One region of the Paenibacillus sp. CF095 genome, then DNA from elsewhere that is predicted to be linked to it. Evidence: riboswitches for the same ligand, from Rfam matches in the RefSeq annotation. Region 1 holds a riboswitch; the other holds the start of a gene.
The links. Region 1 has a riboswitch for ZMP and ZTP ahead of BLS69_RS22090 (TIGR01440 family protein). Riboswitches for the same ligand answer to the same signal wherever they lie in the genome.

Region 1 (3,414 bases):
ACTGCGTGTGTCAATCAGCATCAAGTGGTTATCTGTACCACCGGATACGATGTTCAATCCTTCAGCGATCAGTGTTTCAGCCAGAACCTGTGCGTTTTTCACAACGTTCTGTGCATATGTTTTGAACGAAGGCTGCAAAGCTTCTCCAAATGCTACCGCTTTGGAAGCGATCACGTGCATTAGAGGTCCACCTTGGGAACCAGGGAATACGGCTTTATCAATCGCTGCTGCCCACGCTTTGCGGCACAGAATCATACCACCACGAGGTCCACGAAGCGTTTTGTGTGTTGTTGTTGTTACGAAATGCGCATGTGGAACCGGGTTTGGGTGCAAACCAGCAGCAACCAGTCCTGCGATGTGAGCCATGTCCACCATGAACAAAGCACCTACATCATTGGCAATGGAAGCCAACTTTTCAAAATCAATGGTACGCGGATATGCACTTGCACCTGCAACGATCAGACGAGGGCGGTGTTTGAAAGCCGCTTTGCGTACTTCATCATAATCAATCAGGAATGTATCTTCCTGTACGCCGTATGCTACAAAGTTGTACAGCAAACCGGATGCGTTAACCGGGCTACCGTGTGTGAGGTGTCCACCATGGGCAAGGTTCATACCAAGTACAGTATCACCAGGTTTCAACGCTGCAAGATAAACTGCCATGTTCGCTTGTGCACCGGAGTGAGGTTGAACATTCACGTGTTCTGCTCCGAACAATTCTTTTGCACGATCACGCGCGATGTCTTCAACGATGTCCACATGCTCACAACCGCCATAGTAACGTTTGCCTGGATATCCTTCAGCGTACTTGTTGGTCAGAACAGATCCCAATGCTTCGATTACTGCTTCACTTACGATGTTCTCGGATGCAATCAGTTCGATGTTGTTCTGTTGACGTTTCAGTTCAAGATTCATCGCTTCCAGTACTGCCGGGTCATTCTTGCGCAATTGTTCCATGATTAAATTCCTCCCAGGTATAAGTGAAGTTATAAAGTGAAACTAATGTTTACACAAAAACGGCGAGTGCAACACCAATCTGAAGAAACGAAGTGGTCGCCTTTATCAGCGGATTTCCCCTTCAAATAGGGAATAAAAAAATCTGGGGATAACAGCGATCGGAAGATGGTGATGCAATCAAAGTCAGGAGTGTAACCCAATTAGTCTCGCTTTATATGTTAGTCACAAAATGTCGAATCTGGTTGTTCTTCCATACGATACACCGCGCGTTCGCCGCCAATCAACTTCGGACGAGTCAACGCTGTGGTCACACGTGCATCTCCAACATAGCGGAGCGCTGTACGATAGGGTACGGCTACATGCCGGAGATGCATCCCAATCATCGTCTCCCCAATGTCCAGTCCCGCATGGGCCTGCACATGTTCAGCCAGGCATGGATCGGTCAGCGAACGATATGCTGCGGATGCCATTGAACCTCCGGCCTTGGGCACGGGTACTGCACCAACCTCGGTCAATCCAAGACGAGTAAGCACAGAACGTTCCATTACCAGCGCACGGTTCAGATGCTCACAACATTGGAATACCGTGTCAAAACCGAATTCCTCCTGCACCTCGCGTATACCCGCAAGAAGCAGCTGCGCCACTTCAATGGCACCACTCGTACCAATCCGAGCGCCTGCGACTTCACTTGTGCTTGTACCGATCACAACGATCTGTCCAGGCCCAAGCTGTCCAGCAAGCGCCAGTTCATGCAGAATAGACGCGGTCTGTTCCTGCAATCCGGGTTGTTCCGAATCTAACTCTATAGTCATCCTATCATCGCCTCCCGATAAAATCATGCCCGCTGTCTCTTGGTTGTCCTTCGTATTCTTGCACGGCATCTCAGGTACTATTATAGCGAATAATCAGATGAAAGACGAAAAAAAGAGCAGTCTGCGGGTAACGCAGAATTGCTCTTTTGCCCAGGCGACCGGCCGTTTGTTCCGGTGCTCCATCGTGGTTATGCCCACTTCGTCGCCAGTTACACCGGATCCCTGTTTTCCCCTTCATCATAAAACAACCCGCGTCTAAAATCAACGGTTAATTTACATCACATGTCCTATTTTTATAACCTGCCCCGCAGGATCAGAATTATCCCAGCTTATCCAAAAGCCGGTCCAATGCAGTCCGAATCTCAGCTGCAGCTATATTGTAATCATCACGACTTCCCCCAAATGGATCGGAGATGTCGAAACTTGGGATTCGTTGTCTAATCTCAATGGCTCGTTCACGCTCCGATGCCAGGATCTCTTGCCCAAGGGCACGTTTCATCTCCAGCGTTGCAAACAGGCTGTCCAACTCCTGAACATCACTTAATACCTGTTCATCATCCTCCACATATTCTTTCAATGTATAGGTTTTGTGGACTGAATCGGGAAATACCTGCATGACATGTTGCTTATGACTCCGTGTTAATGTTAGAACCAGATCGGCCCAACCTACCAGGTTAGAGCTAAGTTGTGTGGAATGAGGTGGACCTTCAACGTTATGATCTCTCAACACTGCTTCCGCATGACGGGAGATCGGCATACCCGACGTTGCTGCCACACCTGCAGAGCGAACCTCTACCTGAATGCCACGCTCTGATGCCAGTTTTCGCAAAAGCCCCTCTGCCATGGGGCTGCGGCACGTATTTCCTGTACATACGAATAAAATATGTTTCATTGTGTTAGCCTCCCCATTTTACATATGATGCAAATGATATGATATCTCAAGTTTTATTCTAAAATATAAACAAAAGTCCAAACGCAAGCAAGATTGCGCCACCAATAGCTTCGCCGTAATCCCCTAGATTCTGGCTCACCCGACGGCCTAATAGCAAACCCATCACCGACATCACCCCGCCACAAACGCCGAAAGCAAGTACGGTTATGATCAGATCACTGCTAAACATCCCTAAGGAAACGCCAACGGAGAACGAATCCACACTTACGCTGAGGGAGAACAAAACAACACCGAGCAGGGAACGGTGGTCCACCAGCTTTGTATCACCTTCACGGAATGCATTCAGAATCATATGAGCACCCAACAGAACAAGCAATCCACCTGCCGCATACGTCGTAATGTCACCAAGCAGCGAGCTTACGTATTTGCCCATATACATGCCGATGAGCGGCATGATGATATGAAATAGCGCCGTTACTGTACTGATTCGCAATACATCCCTCAGCCGAATTCCTTTCATACCAATTCCGATTCCGAGCGAGAACGCATCGAGGCCAAGCGCAACAGCCATGATCAAAATGGTTACCAACTGCCCTACATGGGCAGACACATCCCACATCCCCATACCCCCAAGTCACGTAAAGGTTCTTGTACACGATATGCGGACAAGGACCTAAACATGACCGATGAAAGGCAAACGGCGACGGTTCTATGATTGGATGCTGGCTTTATAGAATCTTGATTTTGTTTTGG
Region 2 (3,414 bases), on a different contig from region 1:
TTGCTCTTCTGCCGCCCTCTCTTTAGCCCAGGCAATCGCTGTCTCGGAAAGATCATAAGCATCTACCTGATATCCTTGGCGGGTTAGATACAGCGCATTTCTGCCCGGGCCACACCCCAGTTCCAGTGCCTTGCCACCGCTTAGCTCACCTTCGTTCACATGTGCTACCAGATTCTCATCCGGTTTGTTTGGGAAAAAGGGGATTGGTCTGTTCCGATCCTCATAGAAAGGTTCCCAAAATTGCTTGGCAGATCTGAAGTCCGCATCGAGCATATCATATAGATCCTGTACACTTTTAATCGTCTTTTCCACAACCACATTCCTCCTTCAATGCTCCATCCAAACCTTCATTTCCGACTATCCATTCCTCGTCATTTTCAATGAATTATCCACACTCTATTATAACATTTTTACCCAGTAGTTCTCTATTTTTCTTGTGCTTTTCTACTTAAAAACAGAAGCTTTTTCCCAACAAAAAAACGACCGACATGAATGTCGATCGCTTACAATCGTAGAGGTTTTGAGTTGTAACTTACTTCGCCCGTTCCAAGACTGCAAAGTAATTTCCTTCATTATCAGCAAAGTTGAAAACACGCCCCGTTGGCATCTCAACAATCTCTCCAACCGTTACATGTTTACCAGCCAAGTCGGCATATAATTTATCCAGATTTTCAGTGAAGAACATTAACGAAGGTGTTCCCAGGTTTACACCCGCCGACATCCGTTCGACGAACTCTTTGTCATGGAGAATAATACTCGTCTGCGAATCTGGAGTAGGCGCGATCTCAATCCATCTCATGCCCTCGTCAAGGTTTACTTCATCCACAATGTGGAATCCTGCGACTTCGGTCCAAAAAGCCAGTGATTCATCTTGATTATTGACATACAACATAATTTGGCCGACTTTGCTAAACATGGATCAATCACTCCTCTGATCATCTAATCTCTCAACATCCTGCTTATCATTCCTCAAATTCCAATAGAGTATAACATGCAGGACAGCTTTTTTATCATCTTTCTTTGCAAGTACATGCAACTTAAACTGAAGTACAATTTTTATGCTTCCACTACAATTAGTTTTTTGAAGTTACTTATAGTGTTTTAACAAGTGAAAGTCTATGAAACCCCGAGGTATAATAATTCATATCGATACTTTCCTTTTGAAAATTCATTCGTTCATAAAATACAAGCGCTGCTTCATTTTCTTCATGATCAAGTGTGTAAAGCATGACATCACTACAGCCAAATTCAGCTATATTTATACATATTTTTGTAATTAGTGTACGTGCTACTCCCTGTCGAAGGTGTGATTTGCTTGTAACAACGCCAACGATTTCATACCGGTTAACAGTAGGCTGAAAGATATAACCAGCATGACCTATGACAACATCTGCTTCGTCAACCATGACATAATAAGCACTGATACGTTCATCCGTCATTTTTAAAAATGAATCCCAGCGCGTAGGATACTGATCGCGTATAAACGAAGGAAATTGAAAATCATGATCCGTCATCATTTTCAGCACTGCTGGCTGATCAATCGCTTGAAAAAGGCGAATAGTCATCTTTTTATCCCCTACCTCTTAGTGTGCATGTAGACATCTTTTAAGTTACCGGCTTCATAATATGGATACTCTAGTTTTTGCTGAACTTGAAGGACGATCTCCGTAGACGTTAACATTTCGACCAAGTATAGTCCCAGGTCAATAGAAGCCGTAACCCCCGCACCAGTTACCGTATTACCATCACGCACTACACGCGCTGAAATTACTTCTGCACAATAAGGATTCAATAAATCATAAGCAGATGAGTTGGTAGTAGCCCTTTTTCCTTTTAGGAAACCTGCTGCCGCCACCTGTCCTTTCGTTCCCTGAATAATAAATAAAGTGTTTGATCAAAAGATCAAACACTTTGCCCAGGCGTACGGCATATAATATATGTGCTTCCTCGTGGTTCACTCCACGTTTACGCCAGTCACACACAACAGATATTTAACAACTAGTATACATGACATCTTTCATCACTGTATATATATGATGAAAATTATTGCGCGTCTTTTAACTTCTTCGTAAGATAAAGTACAACATCGTCGTCCATAATCGTTTCTTCACCCGGCTGAATGTAATGATCATGTTTGTGTACACCGTGACCGTCTGGTATGTACCCGCGATGGGCATATAGAACTTGCGCTTTGCCATAATCGGAAAACACACCTACACCAATGCCTGCTACATCCGTTCGTTCCAGAATAACTTCCTCTGCTCGGTCCATCAACCGTGAACCAATACCTTGGCGCTGGAACTTCATCAGCACATTAAAATCGTTAATTTCGGGAATGCCTTGTTCCCTGAAAGACGGGTAGCTGGAATACCACAATACATTCACGTATCCGGCAAATTCTCCATTTAACTCGGCTACCAAGGTTACGCGCTCCCCATTCTGTTGTTCAGCCAAGTAACGAAGATACTGCTCAGCGAATCTCCCCCAACCCTGCTCCTGAAACGCCTTTGATATGATTACAGGATCGCTCTCATTTAATAGTCTGATATGTACACTCAATGATGAATCCTCCTTAAAAAGATATTTCTCCTTGCTATATTCCCAGTCTCTCCCGAAGCGATGTGATGTGAGCAACATGGTGTTTGCCATGCCAAGCATACATGCCCAGATTATAATCCAGTCTTGTCGTTTCTTCCGATGAGGGATGATAAAATTGTTTGGCATAATCTGCATCTGTCAGCGCGTTTAACAGAAACACCCAACGACGATGGAGGGCATCCAGAATCTGAAGCGAGAATTCAACATCCAAGTCTCTTGAATCACTCAATTCAGCCCAGCGTTCTTCATAATAAGGCCGAATCGTTGGTGTATCCTCTGTCAGGGCCAACTTGAAACGAATCATACTGTTCATATGGCTGTCTGCCATGTGGTGAATGACCTGTTTGAGCATCCATCCACCTTCTCGATAAGGCAGACTTAATTGATCTTCACTCAATCCCTTTACCGCTTCTCGTGCACGTTCAGGCAACTCAGCAATGTCATGAATCCACTTCTCCCGTTGTGCCAAAGTAACTTCACCCGTGTGTACAAATGGTCCTATCGGAAATCTTTCATCCATCCATTATTCCTCCTTGTTTCTATGATTCAAATAACTTTTAACATTATCTAAGGAGCATATTCCATAAGCCAACAGTCTCTCATCTGTCCTTCATGCTGCTCATGTTTCTCCAACAGTTTAATCTTTTGGAAACCACATTTCTCGTAACAGGATATCGCTCGCAAGTTCCAGGATTGAGGGTCCATAACCACTTTACGGGCTTGTTTTTCATTAATCAGATAAGCCAGCATGGATTGCATCAACTGTGTACCAATGCCTTTATTCCAGTAGTCTACCTCACCAATAAACTGATCCGT

Region 2: another riboswitch for ZMP and ZTP. It lies ahead of BLS69_RS15500 (DJ-1/PfpI family protein); the one in region 1 lies ahead of BLS69_RS22090 (TIGR01440 family protein).

The regions. Positions count from the first base shown of each region.
Region 1 is NZ_FMZN01000002.1:643,098-646,511, reverse strand. Features, by position in the region: gene glyA (serine hydroxymethyltransferase) at 1-957, opposite strand, end outside; gene BLS69_RS22090 (TIGR01440 family protein) at 1,176-1,769, opposite strand; ZMP/ZTP riboswitch at 1,911-1,992, opposite strand; gene BLS69_RS22085 (low molecular weight protein arginine phosphatase) at 2,089-2,661, opposite strand; gene BLS69_RS22080 (manganese efflux pump MntP) at 2,720-3,280, opposite strand.
Region 2 is NZ_FMZN01000001.1:3,551,408-3,554,821, forward strand. Features, by position in the region: gene BLS69_RS15485 (class I SAM-dependent methyltransferase) at 1-273, opposite strand, end outside; gene BLS69_RS15490 (VOC family protein) at 533-916, opposite strand; gene BLS69_RS15495 (GNAT family N-acetyltransferase) at 1,092-1,565, opposite strand; gene BLS69_RS15500 (DJ-1/PfpI family protein) at 1,577-1,855, opposite strand; ZMP/ZTP riboswitch at 1,907-1,988, opposite strand; gene BLS69_RS15505 (GNAT family N-acetyltransferase) at 2,044-2,559, opposite strand; gene BLS69_RS15510 (YfiT family bacillithiol transferase) at 2,594-3,118, opposite strand; gene BLS69_RS15515 (GNAT family N-acetyltransferase) at 3,166-3,414, opposite strand, start outside.